DNA from 4 places in the Bacillus sp. OTU530 genome. Region 2 is predicted to be linked to each of the others. Evidence: riboswitches for the same ligand, from Rfam matches in the RefSeq annotation. Region 2 holds a riboswitch; each other region holds the start of a gene.
What was found. Region 2 has a riboswitch for S-adenosylmethionine ahead of AAHB12_RS17875 (peptide-methionine (S)-S-oxide reductase). Riboswitches for the same ligand answer to the same signal wherever they lie in the genome.
Positions count from the first base shown of each region.

Region 1: it holds a riboswitch for S-adenosylmethionine, as region 2 does, so the genes downstream of both, metK (methionine adenosyltransferase) here and AAHB12_RS17875 (peptide-methionine (S)-S-oxide reductase) in region 2, are expected to answer to the same signal.
Region 3: it holds a riboswitch for S-adenosylmethionine, as region 2 does, so the genes downstream of both, AAHB12_RS00055 (bifunctional homocysteine S-methyltransferase/methylenetetrahydrofolate reductase) here and AAHB12_RS17875 (peptide-methionine (S)-S-oxide reductase) in region 2, are expected to answer to the same signal.
Region 4: it holds a riboswitch for S-adenosylmethionine, as region 2 does, so the genes downstream of both, AAHB12_RS29405 (5-methyltetrahydropteroyltriglutamate--homocysteine S-methyltransferase) here and AAHB12_RS17875 (peptide-methionine (S)-S-oxide reductase) in region 2, are expected to answer to the same signal.

Region 1 is NZ_JASATP010000043.1:28,011-31,223, reverse strand. It holds gene metK (methionine adenosyltransferase) at 408-1,607, opposite strand; SAM riboswitch class I at 1,750-1,859, opposite strand; gene pckA (phosphoenolpyruvate carboxykinase (ATP)) at 2,162-3,213, shown strand, end outside.
Region 2 is NZ_JASATP010000024.1:42,251-45,463, reverse strand. It holds gene AAHB12_RS17885 (hypothetical protein) at 1-146, shown strand, start outside; gene AAHB12_RS17880 (N-acetyltransferase) at 548-1,006, shown strand; gene AAHB12_RS17875 (peptide-methionine (S)-S-oxide reductase) at 1,244-1,621, opposite strand; SAM riboswitch class I at 1,713-1,826, opposite strand; gene AAHB12_RS17870 (hypothetical protein) at 2,404-2,871, shown strand; gene AAHB12_RS17865 (ArsR/SmtB family transcription factor) at 3,135-3,213, opposite strand, start outside.
Region 3 is NZ_JASATP010000001.1:8,846-12,058, forward strand. It holds gene AAHB12_RS00050 (methionine biosynthesis PLP-dependent protein) at 1-653, opposite strand, end outside; SAM riboswitch class I at 730-842, opposite strand; SAM riboswitch class I at 1,060-1,172, shown strand; gene AAHB12_RS00055 (bifunctional homocysteine S-methyltransferase/methylenetetrahydrofolate reductase) at 1,479-3,213, shown strand, end outside.
Region 4 is NZ_JASATP010000079.1:834-4,046, reverse strand. It holds gene AAHB12_RS29410 (hypothetical protein) at 1-80, opposite strand, end outside; gene AAHB12_RS29405 (5-methyltetrahydropteroyltriglutamate--homocysteine S-methyltransferase) at 467-1,594, opposite strand; SAM riboswitch class I at 1,676-1,776, opposite strand; gene AAHB12_RS29400 (alpha-L-rhamnosidase-related protein) at 2,168-3,213, opposite strand, start outside.

The DNA of each region.
Region 1 (3,213 bases), on a different contig from region 2:
CTTTATGTACAACAGAATGCATAATTCTTTCATGTTCGGATCCTTTGGAGGTAGTCCAAACCACCCCGCTTAAGAATACACTCAGACAAAGCAGCCAAAACAAACACGCAATTTTATTAATCATTGCAGTCCATCCTTCCTTTCCCCTTTACACTGGTTATGCTCCACAAAGGGAACGAACAGAAAATGCATCTGCAGGCTTATTGTTTGAGGAAAAGAAACGATGCACTCATTCCTTTTTTTCACAACTACAGGGAACCGAACAGCCCGTGTTGATCGTGTAGCTGATTGACGTAGCTCTACTTATACTGTATTCCTAAAATTTCCGGCTACGTCTCACTTCTAGCCGGAAATTTATACTTTTTCAAATAAAAAAGACCCATGCGCTGCATAGATCTTTTTCATGATTATACCCCTGCTTGCTGACGAAGCGTATCAGCTTTGTCTATACGCTCCCAAGTAAGGTCAAGCTCGTTGCGGCCAAAGTGACCGTACGCTGCTGTTTTCTTATAAATCGGGCGACGTAAATCAAGCATTTTAATGATACCTGCTGGACGAAGGTCAAAATTTTTACGAATCAAATCAACCAATACATCCTCAGACACTTTTCCTGTTCCAAATGTATCAACAGAAATAGATACTGGCTGCGCTACACCAATCGCGTATGCAAGCTGTACTTCCGCTTTATCCGCAAGCCCTGCTGCTACGATGTTTTTCGCAACGTAACGAGCGGCATATGCTGCAGAACGGTCTACCTTTGTAGGATCCTTACCGGAGAACGCACCGCCGCCATGGCGAGCATACCCGCCGTATGTATCAACAATGATTTTACGGCCTGTTAAACCAGCATCCCCTTGCGGTCCACCGATTACGAAGCGGCCTGTTGGGTTAATAAAGTATTTTGTATTCTCATCAACAAGCTCAGCTGGAACAACTGGCTTAATTACATATTCTTTAAGATTACGCTCGATTTGCTCATGCGTTGCTTCTGGATGGTGCTGCGTGGAAATAACGATTGTATCAACGCGAACCGGCTTTCCATTTTCATCGTATTCAACCGTTACTTGTGTTTTACCGTCCGGACGAAGGTACGGTAATGTATCATCCTTGCGCACTTCTGTTAAACGGCGGGATAACTTGTGTGCAAGAGAGATTGGAAGAGGCATAAGCTCTTTCGTTTCGTTACATGCAAAACCAAACATTAAACCTTGGTCACCAGCACCGATTGCTTCGATTTCTTCGTCAGACATAGAGCCTTCACGCGCTTCCAGCGCTTTATCTACACCCGCTGCGATATCAGCAGACTGTTCATCGATAGAAGTTAATACCGCACATGTTCCAGCATCAAAGCCGTACTTTGCACGAGTATAGCCAATTTCACGGATTGTTTCACGAACGATTTTTGGAATGTCCACGTATGTAGAAGTTGTAATTTCACCAGCTACTAGCACTAAACCTGTTGTTACCGTTGTTTCACAAGCTACACGTGCGTTTGGATCGTTTGTTAAAATCGCATCCAAAATAGAATCTGAAATTTGGTCACAAATTTTGTCCGGATGCCCTTCGGTTACAGACTCGGACGTGAAAAGACGACGCTTGTTTGTCATTGGTAAACCTCCCCTAATCTATTATGTACGGAACTCATCCCTAAATTAAATTGTCATACGACATTCTTAAAATTCCCAAGAAAGCAAAATAAAAAACCTTTCCATCTGAGGAAAGGTTGAATGTGTCATTTCTTGCCTTTCACTCTTATCGTTCAAAGCATTGCTGCCTTGCATCAGGTTGAGCACCTTTACCTTTTCGGTCAGGTTGCTGGGCTTCATAGGGCCTGTCCCTCTGCCAGCTCGGGATAAGAGAGTATCCGTCTTAAAGCTATAGTATAGAAATAACACTACTTTGTCAATTCATTCCCCTTAAATTTCAGCAAAAAAATCCTGCTTATTATGTGTTGGTACATGTATTCTAAAACGAATAATAGTACACACCAATTCATCTAATAACATCTTGATCAATTTTTATAACAGGAAAAATCCCCAAAAAGTGTAAACACACAAACATAAACCAATAAATAGTATACACTATTTAAAACAATGTGTTATACTTTTTATGGGTAATGTGAGATATTTTTCTATAATTCAAACAAAGGATGGTTTTGATGATGAATACTGTGAATGTCCAAATCGGGTTAAATGAACTATTAAACGGAAGCAATGCACATGTTCAATTAAGCGTACCGCAATTGGTAGAAAAGGTTTTAATCCGAGAAGAAGGAAGCCTAACTTCAACAGGTGCTGTTTCTGTTTCAACCGGAAAATATACAGGGCGTTCTCCCAAGGACAAATTTATTGTCAGCGAAGCATCCGTCAAGGATAAAATTGACTGGGGCGTAGTGAACCAGCCAATTGCTGAAGAAACCTTTCACCACTTATACACAAAGGTACTGGAGCATTTAAGAGAAAAAGAGGAGCTTTTCGTATTCAAGGGCTTTGCTGGCGCAGACCGTAACTACCGCCTTCCCATCCAGGTTGTAAATGAATTCGCATGGCACAACTTATTTGCCCAGCAGCTATTCATCCGCCCGACAACACAGGAGCTTGCAAACCACGAAGCACAATTCACCATCGTGTCTGCTCCGACATTCAAAGCAGACCCAGCACTCGATGGAACAAAATCGGAGACATTCATTATCATTTCCTTTGAAAAGCGGATTGTACTGATTGGAGGTACAGAATATGCAGGAGAAATGAAGAAATCCATCTTCTCCATTATGAACTATTTACTTCCAGAGAAAGATATCCTTTCTATGCACTGCTCGGCCAATGTAGGGGAAGAAGGAGACGTTGCACTATTCTTTGGTTTATCCGGTACAGGAAAAACAACCTTGTCTGCCGATTCAAACCGTAAATTAATCGGTGATGATGAGCACGGTTGGTCTGACAACGGCGTATTCAATATTGAAGGCGGCTGCTATGCAAAATGCGTAAACCTATCCCGCAAGAAGGAACCTCAAATTTTCGACGCGATTACTTTCGGCTCTGTATTAGAGAATGTTGTGTTAGATGAGAATACTAGATTTGCAGATTATAATGATACCTCCTTAACAGAGAATACACGTGCCGCGTATCGGATTGATGCAATTGAAAATATTGTACTTCCAAGTGTTGCCGGTCATCCGAATACAATTGTCTTTTTAACCGCGGATGCATTTGG
Region 2 (3,213 bases):
AATTCAGAAGTGGTGAGCTAGCAAAAAACGAGCTGAAAGGACATTACGGAATGGACCCCGAAGTCAGCCTCCAGTCTGTTAATTTTGCTACGACAGAAAACCCATACTTAAATGAGCATTACCAAGAAGATTCCAAAGAAAATTAAAGAAAACTCGCCGAGTGGCGAGCCGTTAGGCGAAGACAGAGGCGTAGTTGCACTTATACTGTATTCCTAAAATTTCCGACTACGTCGAATTTGCTTCTAGCTGGAAATTTATACTTTCTTGCAGTGGAATAAAGAGCGGGAACACCCGCTCTTTTTACCCTTTATTCGTTAGCTTAGTTAAATATCTTTGTTAACTTTAGCCAAAGAAATTAGACCTCAATCGAGCAAATTTGTCCCCTTCCCTTTCAGAAGAAAAAATGATCTAAAAAAGAAAAATCATGGATTATAAGGATTGTATAATAATTCTTCATGATGTATATTTATTACAGATTAACTAAAGTTATATAGTTTTAATTTAACATAACAAGTAATATATTAATAACACTTCAGGGGGATTTCCTATGCTCATTCGAAAAGCAGTTATGAGTGATACAGAAAGTATCTATAAATTAATATCAGAGTATGCTAAAGAAGGAAAACTTTTAGCGAGAACTTATGCCTCCATCTATGAAGATCTGCAAAGTTTCGTTGTGGCTGTTTTAAATAACGAAGTGGTTGGGATTTCCAGCTTGACAATCCTTGACCGGAATTTAGCAGAGGTAAGATCATTAGCTGTCAACCCTGCTTATGTCGGAAAAGGGATCGGAAAAGCACTGGTAAAGCAAATCATTAAAGAAACAGGAAACTTGGAAATTACTAAGCTAATTTCCTTAACGTATCAAATTGAATTTTTTTCAAAGTTAGGGTTTAATCAGGTGGATAAAAATGAATTACCTCAAAAAATGTGGAAAGATTGCATAACCTGCCCTAAACTGCATTCTTGTGATGAAACCGCGATGTTAATGAATGTTTTACCTTAGGGTATCCCTAAATGCTTCTGTTTTGAGGTGCATTTTTAAAGAAAACTCGCCGATTGGCGAAGGTAGAGGCATAGTTGCACTTACACCGTATTCCTAAAATTTCCTACAGTGCAAGATAGAGTGAATCTTGTATATGCCTAAAACATAAATGCGGTGCTTCCCCTGCTAAAGGAAAGCACCAGGTTGTTGAAGAAAAAATGTACTCATGACACATTGTAGTGCTACTGTAAAGTTTTATTAAGATATTAACTTTATCTCTTCTAGGCTATTTGTATATTCCCATACAGGGGTAATTTCTGTAATAACTTCATCTTTAAATAGGTGTTTTAACTCATTTTTCTTTTGTTTAGCCACTGTTAATTGCTGAATATCAGAAAAGAAAATAAGAGATTGATTTTTAATTTGCTTGTCTCCTCTGGATGTCGGGTTATGCAAATCAAAAAACAATTCTAGTAATTCATTATAAGATACTTTCCAAGGATTAAACCATATCTCTACTATGTCTACATTTTTCCCTTTTAGATGTCCTGTTTGAATATATTCAATACCACGAAAACTTGTAATAAAAGCTTGTTGACTAAAAAATTCACTTGCACCAAATACTGCTCTCTCCATTTTGTTTCGCTCCTTTGAGCGATAAGCCTTCTTTCTCCATTAAAAAACCTCTCTTTAATCTAAAGAGAGGTTAGTATGATTACATACATTCCTCTCATCTTTCAAAGGTTAAACCTTTGCAGGAATTAGCACCGTTCAAGTAATATTTTAACTTGATGGTTGCCGGGTTTCATAGGGCCTGTCCCTCTACCACTCTGGATAAGAAGTTTATCGCTATTTATTTTTTAACTATTTGTTGCTACTAACGATATCATCTATTTATCTAAAATTCAAGTAATATTTTTAGAAAACTCGTCGAATTGGCTTCCAACTAGAAATTTATACCTTCTTACAGTTTAAAAAATAAAACCCTGGATCTAGTGACTTTATTTCAAAGTCACACTTAATGGCACTATTACTATTTTCACTTCTATGTTACCTATGTAAAATAAATGGTCCCTTATAGAAAAATTGGTTACATAATCATCTCATTTCCATAACATTCCTTATATTACACTTTTTCTTTGTTATTCTATAACTCAGCAACACCCCCTTATCCAAAAAAGAGAAGGAGCGTGTTAATCCTATGAGAAAACTTAATAGCAAAATTAGGACAAGCTGCCCAAAAGCACAGATATTCATTACGCCAACACTAACTCTGATGCAAAAATAATTTAGTAGAAACATAAAATAATAATGCCTATGAGCTTTGCGATTACGTATGATTCACTTTCTAATTTCCAGAGTATATCAGAATAAGTAAACAGACCTTCGATTAAAAACGATTTAAGGAGATGAAAAAAATGAAAGCTCCCGTTTTTGAAAAGAGACCATTTGCTAGGATACACTCAATTTTGACAAGTCAAGGATTTACGAAGATTGGCTGGAATCAATCGATAAAGTATAGAGTGAAATTACGTGATTGTTCCACTGAATCCATTTATTGGTTAGAGATTCCTGTTGATCAATACCCACAGGAGCCAAATCAGGCCAAACTTGGAAAACCATCCTTGCTTGGAGAAGAAAGGATTCCACAATCCATTAGGGAAGCCACGGCAAGTAAGCTATATGAAATTGCTGATTATTTGAAAAGTTCAATAAAGGAAAAAGAGAGCCATAGCTTGAACCAAACGGACCATAATGGTTCGATGGCTCAGAATGAGGAAGAGATCAAACGGCTTGGGAAGGAAATGGAGTCAATGCAAACGTATACAGAATTGTACGAAAATGGCTGGATTCCTGACCCTATCCAGTATGAAGGCAAAAAATGAACATTCTAAAATACCAGTCATGGATTGCAGACAAAAACCGGCAGGCCTATTCAGGCCTTGCCGGTTTTGAACAGCCTGCTCTCATTATCTTTTGAATCTATGTCATCTACAAATATCGCATTATCTACCAACCACTGGCCATTATTAGCATCGCATACCATATAAAGCATAACAAAATCCTCTCCTTCTGCTAAATGCTTTGCAGAATAAAAAGCGAACCGCCGTAGCGATCCGCTTTCGAATAATTTATTTGAAAATAGTACTTAAGCACTGACTATCGCATCAAGGATGATTTCTACTCGCTTGTCTTTTACCTCATAGTAAATCTCCAAGCCTTTGCGT
Region 3 (3,213 bases), on a different contig from region 2:
TGACATAGCTCCTCGCCTTTTGCTACAACCAAACCGCTTAATACATCGTTATGTCCAGCGAGATACTTTGTGCCGCTGTGAATTACAATATCTGCGCCAAGTAAAAGTGGCTGTTGCAGCACTGGCGTATAGAATGTGTTATCTACAATTAAAAGAAGATCATGTTTTTTCGTGATTTCCGCGACAGCCGCGATATCAGTTACTTCCATTAAAGGATTGGTAGGAGTTTCCACAAATACAGCCTTTGTGTTCTCGGAAATTGCTGCTTCTACTTCCGCTAGGTTATGCGTATCAACATACTTAAAGCGAACACCCCATTTGTTTTCATGCTCTGTAAATAAACGGTACGTTCCGCCGTATAAATCCTTAGATACAATCATTTCATCTCCTGTTTTAAACAGAGAGAGAACAACAAGAATCGCAGCCATGCCAGAGCTGCATGCAAAGCCTTGATCGCCGCCTTCTAGATCAGCGATGGCGCGCTCCAAAATTTTTCTTGTTGGATTTCCTGTGCGAATATAATCGAAGCCAGTAGATTGTCCAATTCCTTCATGACGATAAGCAGTAGAAAAATAAACAGGCGGATTAACCGCTCCTGTAGCTGTTTCGCTGCGGTTTCCAATTTGAGCTAGTTTCGTTTCTTGTGAATACATAGTGCAGTTCCTCCTTTAATAAACAATAAAAGCCTTCTTTGTTGTGAAAGAAGGCTTTGTGCTCGGTGAGAATACCTTCTTATCTCTCAAATTCTGTTAGAATTTGTTGGAGTTAGCACCTTTTTAACTGCATGTTAATGGTTGCTGAGGCGTCGTCAGGCCAGTTCCCTCGACCTCTCTTGATAAGAGAAAAAATTATAAAATTGTAAGTCCCTTATATAATTTATACTAAATACAGTATAAAAATCAATTCCCTTTTTATAATCTTCCGTAAATTCTTTGATTTCAAAAAATGCCATTGACTTCACTCCAGTACACATGCTAAATTAAGTGAAAATTGGGATTTGCTATATGAAGACGATAATGCCGTTTCTATGTTATCATAACCTTAGATGAAAATATAATGCTCTTATCGAGAGAGGCAGAGGGAAAGGCCCGATGAAGCCCGGCAACCTTCAAGCTTGTATGCTTGAAACGGTGCTAACACCTGCAGAACGAATCTGTTCTGGATGATAAGAGGGACATCAAACCCCCTCTTTCTGTCTGAAGAGGGGGTTTCTTACTGAAATCCGAGAGTATATGTTTCGAGTATTGTCAAGCTATTGCGGTCTGCTTCTTTTTGCAAAATAATCCTTCTACTAGTAAGAACAAAAGCACTGGTAGCAGAGAAGAGCTTAAGGAGTATTTCCGTCAGTTAACTCCAGCCGAACCGCTTGGGTTGTTTTGCTACAGGAGCAGGGATGGACCACGTCTGCTTTTCTTATAGTATTTTCCTTCCGGGAACGGAGCTACACATACATTGATTAGAGAAAGAAGGGGAAGAGAATGAGGTTGTTAGAGAGATTAAAGGGAGGCGTCGTACTTGGTGACGGTGCGATGGGAACACTTTTATATTCGCGTGGCCTGCAAAGCTGCTTTGAGGAGCTGAATGTAACAGATCCAGAGCGTATTATCGATATTCATCGGCAATATGTAGAAGCGGGTGCGGACGTAATTCAAACGAATACGTATGGAGCGAACGAAGGCAAGCTTCGTATGCATGGTCTGGGAGATCAAGTATCCCGCATCAACCGTGCAGCTGTACAAAATGCGAAACGGGCAGCGAATGCAGAGACGTTGATAATTGGAACAATCGGCGGTATGAAGCATATCGGCGGCGTTACGCTTAACGACGTAGAGCGTGAATTTATGCTTGTGGAGCAGGCGAATGCCTTGCTTGGAGAAGGTATAGACGGCCTCCTGCTTGAAACATTTTACGATGAAACAGAGCTGCTGCACGCACTTCGTATTTTACGAAAAGAAACGAATGTACCGATTATCGCGCAGCTTGCTTTACATGAAGTGGGACTTACACAAAGCGGAACATATGCGGAAATAATTCTAGCTGAGCTCCTTGAGCAAGGAGCGGATGTGGTAGGTCTTAACTGCCGCCTTGGCCCGCTTCATATGATTGAATCACTCCAATTGATGTCTATTCCAGAAAAAGGCTATTTATCTGCATATCCAAATGCAGGCTTGCCGAAATATGCAGATGGTCGTTACACTTACGAGGGAACTGTAAAATATTTTGAGGATACAGCCGAGCAGTTTGTGAAGCAGGGAGTGCGCCTTTTAGGAGGCTGCTGCGGTACAACGCCTGAGCATATAAGAGCGATGAAGCAAGTGCTTGCAAATGCGGCACCTGTTCTTGAGAAAGAGCGTCATGCTCGTCCGGCTCCTGTTGTTGTGAAAGAGGCGCCTTCAATCCAGAAGGCTACCCTAGCGGAAAAAGCTAAAAAGGATACGACGATTATCGTTGAGCTGGATCCGCCGAAAACGCTGAATACGCAGCTCTTTTTTGAAGGAGCAAAGGCACTAAAACGTGCAGGAGCGGATGCGGTCACGCTTGCTGATAATTCACTAGCTAGTCCGCGTGTTTCCAATATGGCGATGGGCGCGCTTTTGGCTCGTAACGATATCCCGGTACTGACGCATTTAACATGCCGTGATCATAATTTAATCGGATTGCAATCCCATTTGCTTGGATTATCAGCTTTAGGCCTTAATGAAGTGCTTGCGCTCACAGGTGACCCTGCGAGAGTCGGGGATTTCCCTGGAGCAACATCTGTATATGATGTTTCTTCCTTTGAGCTGATTCGCATGATTAAGGAAATGAACGAGGGACGTTCTCCGTTAGGAAAAACGATTGGACAAGCGACAACCTTCTCAGTAGCAGCTGCCTTTAACCCAAATGTACGTCATGTGGATGCAGCTGTACGAAGAATGGAGAAGAAGATCGAAGCGGGTGCGGATTATTTCTTAACGCAGCCAGTTTATGATCTGGATGTGCTTCATCGAACATATGAAGCGACAAAACATCTCGAGCAGCCTATATATATTGGAATTATGCCGCTTGTAAGCAAGAAAAATGCAGATTTTCTCCATTATGAAGTACCAGGTATTACATTACCTGAGGAAGTGCGACAACGCATGGATGGTCATGTGACGCCGCAGGAGGCTGCTAAGGAAGGCATCCGTCTTTCAGAGGAGCTGGTAGAGGAAGCAATGAAGCTGTTTAAAG
Region 4 (3,213 bases), on a different contig from region 2:
GTAGGCAAGGTTGGTGAAGAGCTACAGTTGTCGTTTTTATTCTTATTACAATCGTAATTATAATTAACTATTTTTATCACCTGTTCTTTATCCTTTTATATCTTTCTTGATATCCTATTAAATAGATGAAACAGTGCCTGTACACTCTTAAGAAATGTGTTTTTATTTAGAGGTATCCATTTCACACATGGATAATTGCAATGATTTGAAGACGAATCCAAAATGAGATTCAATAGCGTTGAATTGCTATTATTTCAACTATGTAATTAGTATCGACAATAGTAATAAGGGGATATTGATTATCGATTTAAAAATAATTGGAAAGCGAATCAAACTGTATTCCTAAAATTTCTCGCTACGTCGAATGGGCTTCCAGCTGGAAATTTATACTTCCTTACAGTGTAAAGAAAACCCTCCCTACTTAGCCATAGAAGGGAGGGCTCATACTGCTATTTCAAATCACTGTTTAGTTGTTTCCCCATACATCTTCAGCAATTTTAATTACATGTTTTATCTTATTCCATTGATCTTCTTCCGTTAATTTATTTCCTTCTTCCGTACTTGCAAATCCGCATTGAGGACTTAATGCTAGGTTTTCTAGAGGAATAGATTGACTTGCTTCTTTGATTCGCTCTTTAATCAATTTAGGATCCTCTAGTTCAGGGAATTTAGATGTAATTAATCCTAAGATAACGGTTTGGTCATTACGTTTAAAGTTCTTTAATGGTTCAAAATCACCTGAACGTTGATCATCATATTCCAAGAAGAGTCCATCTACATTTAAGTTAGCAAATATTGCATCAGATATATTGTCGTACCCGCCACTTGTAATATATGTAGACCTGAAGTTCCCACGACAAATATGCATTGTAATTACCATATCAGCAGGCTTCTTGGAAATAGAATCATTTAAGCAACGTACTCTAGTATCGATAATGTCCTGTACATCCATGCCGAGTTTTTCAACGACTGCTTGTATACGTTCTTCAGAAACAAAATCAATCCAGGAAGTATCGTCTAATTGTAAATAACGGCAGCCTGCATCATAGAAAGCTTGAATTGCTTTTTGGTAAGCTGCTACTGTATCATTATAAAACTCCTCTTGGTTGCCGCTATAATACTCATCACCTTGAATTCTAGTGAATAACATATTAGGACTTGGAATGGAGAACTTAGCCACTTGGCTTCCATCACCATATTGGTTAACAGCTTCTTTTAGGAACTTGAAGTGTTCTAGCATATAATGATTATTAAAGCCTACTTTACCAACTACTTTGATTGCCGTATTTTTTGTTTTGGCACCCTTGAAGTTACTTATATATTCCGTTTCAAACTCAGCTACCCCTTCTAAACCTGATAAAAAATCTAAGTGCCACCACGAGCGTCTAAATTCGCCATCCGTGATTGATTTAAGGCCTACCTCAATTTGTTTTTGCACAAGCTTCGCAATCTCTGTATCCTCTACAGCCTTTAGGGCATCCTTATCGATTTCCTCATTCGCATAAGCTGTTCTTGCTTCTTTAATAGGCGCCGTTCTTAGAAAGCTTCCTACATGATCGGCTTTAAATGGAGCTTTCACTAGTGTTGTTGTCATATTGAATTTCCTTCTTTCTTTAATAATCAAAAAACCCTCTTCTCAAAAATAAGAAGAGGGTAATTACCGTAATAGGTTCTCTTCTTATCTTCAAGCAAATCGCTCCTGGAATTGGCACAGTACTTAAATAGTCCGCTGCCGAGGTCTCATAGGGCCAGTCCCTCCACCTCTCAGGATAAGAATATTCAAAAATATTTAACTAGACAAATATTTAACTTAGTAATTAAACTACACTTGTTTTGTTGCCCTGTCAATAAGTTTTTTTAAAGAAAACTCGCCGATTGGCGAGCCCCGCTCTTGGGCGAAGACAGAGGCGTAGTTGCACTTATACTGTATTCCTAAAATTTCTCGCTACGCCGAATGGGCTTCCTGTTAGAAATTTATACTTTCTTAAAGTGTAAAGAAAACTCGCCGATTGGCGAGATCCGCCCTTGGGCGAAGACAGAGGAGAGGCGTAGTTGCACTTATACTGTATTCCTAAAATTTCCGACTACGCCGAATGACCTTCTAGCTGGAAATTTATACTTCCCTACAGTGTAAAAAAGTAATCCTTTAAGCATTTTATAGGGAAATTTACAAATTATATTTTCGAATCAAATAAGTCGGCGTACAGCTCCACGCATGGCAGTAGCTATTAATCAAATAACTGCCGTACGGTGAAAAGTCTTTATTATTAGGGTCATATAATTCCCAGAACGTATCTGCACCGTCATGGATCATTTCACCCCAGTACGCTTTTAGCTGTTCAACTGCCTTTTCTTTTTCGCCTACTATAATAAGTGCTTCCACTAAGTAATGGTACATATACGGTGTTGTGAGGACAATCTCAGGTTTCTCTGACAATAGACGGTTCATAAGCTGACGATTTTCCTCTGGCTCTAGTACCTCCGCCAATGCCATCCAAATCTGGCTTGCCCACGAAATTTGTTTTTCTGCTCCGCTTACGAAAAAGCCTTTTTCTTCGTCCCATAGATGGGTAATCGTTGCCGTTACAATCTCCTGCAGACGCTCTTCTAAGAAAGCCTGCTTGTCGCTGCCCAACACCTTTGCCATTTCAATTGCCCGCTTGATCGCATGAATAAGCACAGCCTGCGAAGGAGCTTGCTTGTTTAATTCCTGGTGCCAATCAATAAATGACCACCACGATTTATCATCCTTTACAATATTGTGCTCATCTAATCGTTCTAATGCGAGCTCAATTTGACGATAAGCACTAGGCCATAGCTCCACTAGCGTCTCTTTGTCGTTCGTCGCAAAGTAATAGTCATGCAATGTTGTTGAAAATAGCAGTGAATAGTCAAATAAGTATATGTCATCTGGAATTAATGATGGCGCAATAAATACATTTGCCATAATTTTTCCTCTATCATCCGGCACACCTGCAAATAAATATAAGCAGCGTTTTACTAAATCATTATTTTGGAATGTCTCGTAATTTGCTAATGCCTGAAGCCGTAAATCGCCGAGCCATAAACGACGGTCGCGCTTCGGTCCATCCTCAAATACATCCTGCATGCAATCCTGCAGCGTTTTAATGCTCACCTGATCAATCTGAGCCAGCAACGAATCCTTATGCTGAAGTGGAATAACACGGGATGGATCAGCCGATGTCACTGTTT